One region of the Methylobacterium sp. 17Sr1-1 genome, then DNA from elsewhere that is predicted to be linked to it. Evidence: predicted binding sites of a transcription regulator. Region 1 holds the regulator's gene; each other region holds the start of a gene.
The links. Region 1 encodes LexA, which represses DNA repair genes until DNA is damaged. Its sites were predicted from a motif close to TGTTCNNNNTGTGTTCNG; they were not measured.
Positions count from the first base shown of each region.

Region 2: ssb (single-stranded DNA-binding protein) is a predicted target of LexA. The motif match lies at 1,584-1,601, and genes of this name have one in related genera.
Region 3: DK412_RS14095 (putative DNA modification/repair radical SAM protein) is a predicted target of LexA. The motif match lies at 1,952-1,969, and genes of this name have one in related genera.

Region 1 covers NZ_CP029552.1:1,856,831-1,860,052, forward strand. Annotated here, with positions in the region: gene DK412_RS08355 (tlde1 domain-containing protein) at 1-214, shown strand, start outside; gene DK412_RS08360 (hypothetical protein) at 513-791, shown strand; gene lexA (transcriptional repressor LexA) at 980-1,747, shown strand; gene DK412_RS08370 (cupin domain-containing protein) at 1,822-3,006, opposite strand; gene DK412_RS08375 (NCS2 family permease) at 3,199-3,222, opposite strand, start outside.
Region 2 covers NZ_CP029552.1:5,325,643-5,328,864, forward strand. Annotated here, with positions in the region: gene bcsA (UDP-forming cellulose synthase catalytic subunit) at 1-68, opposite strand, end outside; gene ssb (single-stranded DNA-binding protein) at 868-1,431, opposite strand; gene DK412_RS24185 (O-acetylhomoserine aminocarboxypropyltransferase/cysteine synthase family protein) at 1,735-3,039, opposite strand; gene DK412_RS24190 (response regulator) at 3,139-3,222, opposite strand, start outside.
Region 3 covers NZ_CP029552.1:3,128,224-3,131,445, forward strand. Annotated here, with positions in the region: partial or broken gene DK412_RS14090 (UdgX family uracil-DNA binding protein) at 1-722, opposite strand, end outside; gene DK412_RS14095 (putative DNA modification/repair radical SAM protein) at 723-1,934, opposite strand; gene DK412_RS14100 (hypothetical protein) at 2,088-2,297, shown strand; gene DK412_RS14105 (Gfo/Idh/MocA family oxidoreductase) at 2,482-3,222, shown strand, end outside.

The DNA of each region.
Region 1 (3,222 bases):
CATCCACAACCGGGTCGGGCTGCTCGCCCATACCTACATGCTCGGCCCGAGCGGCGCCTCGAACGGCTGCGTCTCGTTCCGCAACTACGACCGCTTTTTGCAGGCCTTCCTGCGCGGCGAGGTCCGCCGCCTCGTCGTGGTGCCGGGCAGCGGCGCGAGCGACCTGCCGCGGATCGGGCGGGGCGGGCCGTCGGATCGGGCGACACGGGGCTGAGAGAGCCAGTTCGATCGGCCCTCGACGGAACTTGACACCCTCCGCGTCATCCCGGGGCCACGCAGTGGAACCCGGGATCCATCACCGCCGACATCGGAGAACGAGACGGGATCGGTCGCCGCATCATCCTGCCTCGTTAGCGGCTATGGCTTCCGGGTTCCGCTGCGCGGCCCCGGGATGACGCAGAGGGTTTGACTTCGGCCTGCCGACTCGAACAGCTCCCCCGAGTCGGGCCGGATCCGGCGGAACCAGTCGGCGTCTCGCGTGTACACGCCCCTCAACGAGAGGAGAGCGTCGGATGAAGTCGATCCTGGGGGCTGGCATCGTGGCGGTTCTCCTGCTCCCCGCGCCGGCGCTGGCGCAGGCGCAGCAGACCACGGTCGGCCCCGGCGGCCTGCGGCTGCCCCAGGTCATCGCCGGCCCGCCCCCGGCCCCCGCCGCAAGCACCGACGGCGCGGTCGCTCCCCCGGTCCACGTCGATTCCCTGGCGGACGCGTTCCACCGGCCGCTCTCCGCGACCGCGGAGCCGCCGCCGAACCCGCTCTTCGCCCGCGAGCCGGAGCCCGCCCGGCGCTAGCAGAGCGTCGTTCCGCTGCTCGCGAGGTGCGGTTTGCCTGCCCGACATCGCCCGAATTGACCCGGATCTCTTCCCTCTGCTGCGTTCTCCCGCCGCAGTTCGAGACCCGCTTGCGGAACACTTGCGGAACGCTTACCATGTTCGTGGTTTGTTTCCGGAGCGCGACAGCGCGGGGATGAGAGTGTCACATGCTCACGCGTAAGCAGTTGGACCTGCTCCGCTTCATTCAGCAGAGAATGCGCGAGACGGGCGTCCCCCCGTCCTTCGACGAGATGAAGGACGCCCTCGATCTCAAGTCGAAATCGGGCATCCACCGCCTGATCACGGCCCTGGAGGAGCGGGGCTTCCTGCGCCGCCTGCCGAACCGGGCCCGGGCGATCGAGGTGATCCGCATCCCCGACGCGGTGACCGGGCCCGTGGCGGCCGCGCCCGCAGGGCATGGATCCGGAGGCCTTGGATCCGGCGCCGAGGTGCTGCGGTTCAACCCCAGCGTGGTCGAGGGCGGGCGCGCCCACGAGCCGAAGCGGCCCGCCGGCATCCCCGCGATGGCCACGGCGTCGGACGAGAACGGCCAGTCGGTCAGCGTGCCGGTGATGGGCCGGATCGCCGCCGGTACGCCGATCTCGGCGATCCAGAGCCAGAGCCGCTCGGTGGCGATGTCGCCGGACTTCCTCGCCAGCGGCGAGCACTACGCGCTCGAGGTGCGCGGCGACTCGATGATCGAGGCCGGCATCCTCGACGGCGACCTCGTGGTGATCCGCCGCCAGGAGACCGCCAATACCGGCGACATCATCGTGGCGCTGATCGACGACGAGGAGGCGACCCTCAAGCGCCTGCGTCGCCGCGGCTCCTCGATCGCGCTCGAAGCCGCCAACCCGGCCTACGAGACCCGGGTGCTCGGGCCGGACCGGGTGCGGATCCAGGGCCGGCTGGTGAGCCTCGTCCGGAAATATTGAGGGACAGGACGGGGCGGACCGGAGGCCGGTCCGCCCCGTCCTGCGTTCGCAATCCTCGTGAGCCGCCCGCGCGCTCAGACGGTCCGGCTGAAGACCCGCGACGCCGTCGGGAAGCTGGCGGCGGCCTGTTCGTCAAGGCCGAGATTGGCGGCGAGCAGGTGGCGCGGCGCCTGGGCGAGCCAGCCCGCCAATGACGACTCGCTGTAGACCCCGCTGTCGTGCACGCCGACGAGCTCGGCCGTTCCGGTCCCGATATTCTCGACGGAGTGTCCGCAGGCCCGCGGAATGTAGGCGCAGTCGCCCGGGCCCAGCTCGGCCACGGCTAGGCGCTTGTCCGGCCCGAACAGGGTCACGCGGGTGCGCCCCCGCAGGACGTAGTGCCACTCGTTCGCGCCCGGATGCCAGTGCGGGGTGTGGATCGCACCGGGCGCGAGCCGCACGAGAAGGCCGGTCATCCCCGCCGAGACCGGGAAGGCGCTCGCGGGCGCCACCCGCATCGTGCTGCCGGCGGCATCCACGATCGTGTCGCTCCCCGCCAGCCCGTAGCGATGCGACCGTGACGGCGCGAGAGGCCGCTCGGCCCGCGCGGCCGGGCCGTCGAGGGGCAGGACGGGCCCCTGCATGATGTAGGTCTCGCCCGGGGGAAGCGCCGCCAGCGTCGCCTCCGGCACGCCGAGGGCGTGGCCGAGGATCGCCGGGTCGAGGCGGCTCATCCAGTCGGAGAGCCCGAAGGTGCCGTGCTCACCGTAGAGGCCGTCGTCGAAGGCGAGGATCGCGTGGCACGGATCGGTCCCGAGGGCCTGGATCGCGTGGGCGTGGCCGCCGGGAAAGTACCAGGTGTCCCCGGGCGCGAAGTTGACGACCTCCATCTCGCCCGCGGCGTCGATCACCGTCGCCTGGCAATGCCCGGCGACGATGTAGCCCCACTCCGCCGAGCTGTGCCAATGCATCTCGCGCACGCCGCCCGGGTTGAGGAACAGGTGCGCGCCGGCGATCCCGGTGGCGATGGGGAGCTGGCGCGTCGTGACGTCCCGGGCCCAGCCGCCCGAGGTCGCCTTGATCGGGCCGGCATCGAGCGAGATGGTGAAGGCCGGCGGCGCACCGGCCTTGCGGGGGATCGTGCGCAGGAAGGTGCCGGCGGGGGCGACGTCGGCGCCGGCGGCGTGACCGTCGTCCGTGGCGGCGAAGGCGCCGCCGACGGCGAAGCTGCCGCCCGCGGCCAGGGTTCCGAGGAAGACGCGGCGGCTGGTCTGGTCCATGAAGCCCTCTCGACGAAAGGGCGCGATGTCGCGACGAGTCCCGCTCGGCCCGGGCGCCCGCATGCATGATCAGCGTTCCGGCTCGACTGGGCGTCCTTCGTTTGAGGGACACTTAACCGGTGATTCGACTTCCCAGTGGCGGTTTCCGGAAGTCGATCGGCGAGCCGGAGGCTGTCACGACTTCCACCCCCCTCAATGCGCGCTGCCCGTCGCCAC
Region 2 (3,222 bases), 3.1 Mb from region 1:
AGGGCGAGGCCGGCCGCCGTCGTCCCCATCCAGGCCAGCCATCGCAACACACGCACCACGCCCGTCACCTCAGAATCGCCAAGTCCCCTACGCCATAGGAATATGTCGGTTTCTCGTTACGAGAACCTGCTTTTTTTCGATGGCCCTCAATGGATTGGAGCGCGAAAATCGCTTCTGTCCCGTATCAAATTGCCACACTTGATCGTGGATCGCCTGGGACAGGCGCCCATTTCGCAAGCTGGCCTGCGATGGCGAGATCAAGCTTCAAAGGAATATTTTGTAAGATCATAATCTGTCGGAAGGGCGATCCACGATGACGATCGCGACAGGATCCGAGGGTGACGCAGGTGTCCGCCGAACGGTCCTCATCGAACACGGCCGAAGGCGCGGCGCAGGACCGATATGGCGCCCTCGCGGAAGGACTCAAGCAGCCGCGATACTGTTCGTTCTCGACGTCGGCACGGCACTGCATTTCGCAACTCGGATTCGAGTGAGCGCTCAGGTTGCAGGCCGCCCCCCCGGGCCAGCGGCGAGCCGCTCGACCGCGCCGTCGGCGGGCGCTGCCGGTCGTGAATGGGGGCAGGGACTTGACCGACCCGGCTCTTCTGCACGCGAGAGCCTCGACCGGTATCGGCAGCCCATTGCCAGCCCGTTCCGGCTTGAGACAGCGCGTGACGCCTCGCACCCTCACGCGGCCTCGCCGATCGACACGGAGCCCGGACCGGTAACCCGTTCAGGTCCGCCTCATCACGCCCGGGGCCGAACGCCGACACCGCCCGATCGCGGCGCGATCGGACGGTGCTCCTGGTTCTTACTCTGACAATATGGCCCCGAACGGAGCGGCTCCGCGCTCCGCCGGCGAGCGTCCTAGAACGGGATGTCGTCGTCCAGGTCGTCGTAGCGCTTCTGGTTGCCGCCGCCGGACGAGGCCGGGCGCCGCTCGCCGCCGGACGAGGAGGAGCGTCCGCCGCCGCTGCTGCGACCACCGCCGCCGCCGCCGTAATCGCCGCCGCGGCTGATCTGGCCGCCGCCCATGTCGTCGGCGCCCATCTCGCCCATGCCGCCCTCGGCTCCGCCGCCGCGGCCGTCGAGAATGGTCAGCTCGCCGCGGAAGCGCTGCAGCACGATCTCGGTCGTGTACTTCTCGACGCCGGACTGGTCCTGCCACTTGCGGGTTTGGAGCTGGCCCTCGATGTAGACCTTCGAGCCCTTGCGCAGGTACTGCTCGGCGACGCGGGCCAGGTTCTCGTTGTAGATCACGACCGAGTGCCACTCGGTCTTCTCCTTGCGCTCGCCGGACGCCTTGTCCTTCCAGGACTCGGACGTCGCGAGGCGCAGGTTCACCACCGGATCCCCGGAGGCCAGCCGGCGGGTCTCGGGATCGCGCCCGAGATTGCCCACCAGGATCACCTTGTTCACGCTGCCCGCCATCCCGCTCTCCTCTCGTTCCATCTCACTCGGGCGCATGCCCGGCCGACGCCGCGGACCACCGCTTCGGTCACGCGAGTTGGGCCGAACAGGCCGGGACCGGCAAGGGGAGGGGCGCCTTTGTGCCCGCTTCACACATGCCGAAGGCCAGAAAGTGTTCTATATTTGTTCGCGACATCAGGCAAGCGAAAAGGGCGAAGCGATACCGCTCCTCCGATAATACTCCGCGCCATCCCGGTGCCGCGAAAGCGGCACTTGGAATGACGCGGAGGGTGACAGGTTCGGTCGCGCGAAACGGAGGATCGCTCAGTCGAGCGCGTCCAGCGACTGCGCCACGTCGGCGAGCAGGTCCTCGACCGATTCGAGCCCGATCGACAGCCGCACGGTGTCCGGCCCGACCCGGGCGGCCTCCTTGTCGGCGGCGGGGAGCTGGCGGTGGGTCGTGGTCGCCGGGTGGATCGCCAGGGACTTGATCTCGCCGATATTGACGAGGTGCGAGATCAGGTTGAGCCCGGTGATGAATTTTTGGGCCGCCGCCTCGCCGCCCTTGAAGCCGACGGTGAAGATCGAGCCCGCGCCCATCGGCGAGTAGCGGTTCGCCAGCGCCTCGCCGGGCTGGCCCGGCAGCGACGGGTAGCTCACCCAGGCCACCTTCGGGTGGTCACGCAGGAAGGCGGCCACCGCCTTGGCGTTGGCGCAGTGGCGCTCCATGCGCAGCGGCAGGGTCTCCGTGCCGGTCAGCGTCAGGAAGGCGTTCATCGGCGACAGGCCGGGGCCGAGGTCGCGCAGGCCGAACAGCCGGCAGGCGGTGGCGAAGGACGTCTCGGGGAAGCGCTCGGAGACGATCAGGCCCTCGTAATCGGGCCAGGGCTCGTTGATCAGGTTGTAGCGGCCGGATCCCCGCCAGTCGAAGCGGCCGGCATCGCAGACGATGCCGCCGATCACCGTGCCGGAGCCCGACAGGAACTTCGAGGTCGAATGGACGACGATGTCGGCGCCGTGCTCGATCGGCCGGATCAGCGCCGGGGAGGCCAGCGTGTTGTCGACGACGAGCGGCAGGCCGTGCCTGCGCGCCACCGCGGCGACGCCTTCGAGGTCGATGATCGTGCCGCACGGGTTGACGATCGATTCGCAGACGATCGCCCGGGTCTTGTCGGTGATCGCGGATTCGAAGTCGTCGGGCGTCAGGCCGCGGGTGAATTGCGGCACGAGGTCGTAGCGGCCCTCCAGCCGGCGCATCAGCCCGAGCGAGCCGCCGAACAGCCGCGAGGAGGCGACGTAGGCATCGCCCGACTGCATCAGGGTCATCAGCACGAGCAGCATCGCCGACTGGCCGGAGGCCACCGCCACCGCCGCCTTGGCACCCTCGAGCGAGGCGACCCGGCGCTCGAGGGCCGCCACGGTCGGGTTCGAGCCGCGGGAATAGGAGAAGCCCGTCGCCCGCATGGCGAAGATGTCGGCGGCCTGCTCGTTCGATTCGAACACGAAGCCGTTGGTGAAGTAGATCGGCTGCGCCCGGGCGCCGGTGGCCGGATCGGGGGCGGTGCCGGCATGGACCGCCCGAGTCGCGAAATGGAGTTCGGCGGAGTGCGGCTTGGTCGGATCGGTCATCGAGGTCGTCCGTGGAAAAGGCAGGCTCATACGAAATCCGACTGATTGCTTCAGGCGATCCCTGCGGGATCGCTTTCCCAACGCGGATTTCGGCTTCGCTCAGGCGGCGCGGCGCACGGTGTCGTGGAGGGTGCGCACCAGGGCCGAGGGCGCGTAGGGCTTCGGGATGAAGCGCGCGCCCGG
Region 3 (3,222 bases), 1.3 Mb from region 1:
ATCGCCGCCGTCTCGGGCATGTTGTGCCAGTACTTCTTCGGCATCTCGGCCCGCATCGCCGCCAGGTTGGTGCGGGCGGGGTTGAAGGTGCTAGCATAATAATCGGTCCAGCCGGCCTCAAACGCGTCCTGCTCCGGCACATCCTCGCGCCGCCCCGGCGGCCCGAAGCTCAAGGCGCAGCCGTCCCAGTGGGCCGAGCCGTCCGGGGTCAGGATCGACCAGTCGAAGGAGGGGAAGCGCGCGGAGAAGAACGGCGCCGCCTCCGCCAGGATGTGGTGCTCGGGCTCGAACCAGGCGGCGAACCGCTCGCGCCCGCCCTCCCCCGCCCCGGCGCGGCGAAAGCGCAGGAAGGCGTGCATCTTGTGCAGGTCGCGCGCCACCGCCTTGCGCATGAGGTTCAGGCGATGGACCAGCGGGTCGCTCGCCACCTCGGCGAGGTGCCGCTCTCCTTCCGCCACCCGCCAGATCAGCCGGTGGAGCAGGCCGTAGCGTTCGGGATCGCGGTGCATGACGACCGGCGCCACAAGGGCCGCCACCGCCCGCGGCAGGGCGAGCGCCGGGCCGGGCTCGCCCGCATCGTCCTCGGGAAACAGCGAGGCCGCCTCGCCCTCGACCCAGGTCACCGACTCCGGCGCCACCCCCGCCGGGACGAGGTGCCGGATCGCCGCGCGAAACCCGTCGAGGTCGGCGCCGGGCGCCAGGCGGATCGTGCGGGCGCGCATCTAGAACAGGCTCAGCTGGCGCGGGGGCTCGACGAGGCGGGCGCGCAGGTCGAGCCGATCGGTGAGGCGGGTCGGCGCGTAATCGGCCGCGACCAGGAACGGCCGGGCGCGCTTCAGGCCCGAGGTCAGGCGGGCGACGTCGTCGAGGCGCAACGTGGCGTGCCGGCGCGCCGCCACGATCTTGTCGACCGCCCGCACGCCGAGGCCCGGCACCCGCAGGAGCATCTCCCGGTCGGCCCGGTTGACGTCGACGGGGAAGCGCTCTCGGTTCTTCAGCGCCCAGGCGAGCTTGGGATCGACGTCGAGGGCGAGCATGCCGGATTCGGTCGCCCCCGCCACGTCGTCGGGCGAGAAGGCGTAGTACCGCATCAGCCAGTCGGCCTGGTAGAGCCGGTGCTCGCGCTGGAGCGGCGGGGATTTGCTCGGCAGGATCGAGGCGGCGTCGGGGATCGGGCTGAAGGCCGAGTAGTAGATCCGCTTCAGGCCGTAATGGTCGTAGAGGCGGGCGCTGGTGCGGATCAGCGATTCGTCGGTGCTGGCATCGGCCCCGACGATCACCTGCGTCGACTGGCCGGCGGGGGCGAAGCGGCGCTTCTCCTCTTTGGCCTGCAGGATGCGCTCGCCCATCTGGCCCATCGCGGTCTGGATCGCGGCGCCGTCCTTCTCCGGCGCCAGCCGCTCCAGGCTCGCCTCGGTCGGCAGTTCCAGGTTGATCGAGAGCCGGTCGGCGTAGAGACCGGCCTGCTCGATCAGCCATGGGCTCGCCTCCGGGATGGTCTTCAGGTGGATGTAGCCGCGAAAGCCGTGCCGCTGGCGCAGGGTCTTGGCCACCCGGATCAGCTGCTCCATCGTGTGGTCGGGCGAGCGGATGATCCCGGAGGAGAGAAACAGCCCCTCGATGTAGTTGCGCTTGTAGAACTCGACCGTCAGCGTCACGACCTCCTCGACCGAGAACTTGGCCCGCCGGACGTTCGAGGAGCGGCGGTTGACGCAGTAGGCGCAGTCGAACAGGCAATAGTTGGTGAGCAGGATCTTCAGGAGCGAGACGCAGCGCCCGTCCGGCGTGTAGGCGTGGCAGATGCCGGCCCCGGTGGTGGAGCCGAGGCCGCCGGCCTCCGCCTTGCGCTTCGGCGCTCCCGAAGAGGCGCAGGAGGCATCGTACTTCGCCGCGTCGGCGAGAACCGTGAGCTTCTTCTTGAGGGCATCGTCCATGCCCGCAACCTGGCTCTCGTTCCTGATTTGTTCAAGGCCGAAGCGGCGGATGGCCCGTGGTCGAAAGCCGCATCGGACCGCTCGGGAACCCGCCGGCCGCCCCTCCCGTTGTCTGCCCGATTGGAAATTGTCTAATTCGCAAGGAGACGCCTCATGGCGACGAATCCGTCCGCGAACTGCCGCAGCTGCCGCTACTTCGACGACCACAAGCTGAATGGCGCCGCCGCCCAGGGCGAGGAAGGTCTGTGCCGCTTCAACCCGCCGGTGAGCCAGCCGGAGCCGCAGGGCCACGGCCTGTGGCCGGTGGTCTCGGCCCAGGACTGGTGCGGGCACTTCTCGCCGGAGATGATGGCGGGCGAGTGAGCGATCGTCGGATCGGAGTTTTTGGGAAGGCCGGTCCGGGAGGGCCGGCCTTTCTGCATGACAGAGGCCTCGAGAGGCATCGCCAGAGCTGCCGTCGCGTGGTCGAGCTGGGCGCAGCGGCAGCGGAACCCCACCACCCCCAACACGTTGCGCAGGCTCTCTGCCCTCGACGGATGGTTGCCCGATGACGGACGATGTCACCGCCCTCTCGCGCCGGAGCCTGATGATGGCCGGCGGCGCCACCCTGGTCGGGCTCGGCAGCGCGGCGGCGCAAGGGGCGTCCGGATCGGGGGTGCCCGGTCCCGAGCGGCCGGTCGATACCGGCAAGGTCGAGAACGGCAAGGTGACGTTCCCGAACTGGCGTGGCCCGTCCGACCGGCCTTCCGCCCCACCGCCGGCCCCGCTGCCGCCGGGGGAGCGGATCGGCTTCGCGGTCGTCGGCCTGGGCCGGCTGTCGCTGGAGGAGATCCTTCCCGCCTTCGGCGAGTGCCGCAAGGCGAAGCTCGTCGCCCTGATGTCGGGCTCGCCCGAGAAGGCCAAGGCGGTGGCGGCGCAACACGGGATCGGGCCCGAGGCGGTCTACGGCTACGACGGCTGGGACGCGCTCGCCCGCAACCCGCAGGTGAAGGCAGTCTATATCGTCACCCCGAACGCGCTCCACCGCGACCAGGTCATCGCCGCGGCCGGCGCCGGCAAGCACGTGCTGTGCGAGAAGCCGATGGCGGCCTCGGCCGCCGAGGCGCGGGCGATGATCGATGCCTGCGCCAAGGCGAACGTGAAGCTGATGATCGCCTATCGCTGCCAGTACGAGCCCTACAACCGCGAGGTCGTGCGGCTGGTGCGCAGCGCCAAGTACGGCAAGGTCAAGCTGATCGAGGCGACCAACACCCAGACCATGAGCCTGCCCGAGCAGTGGCGGATGAAG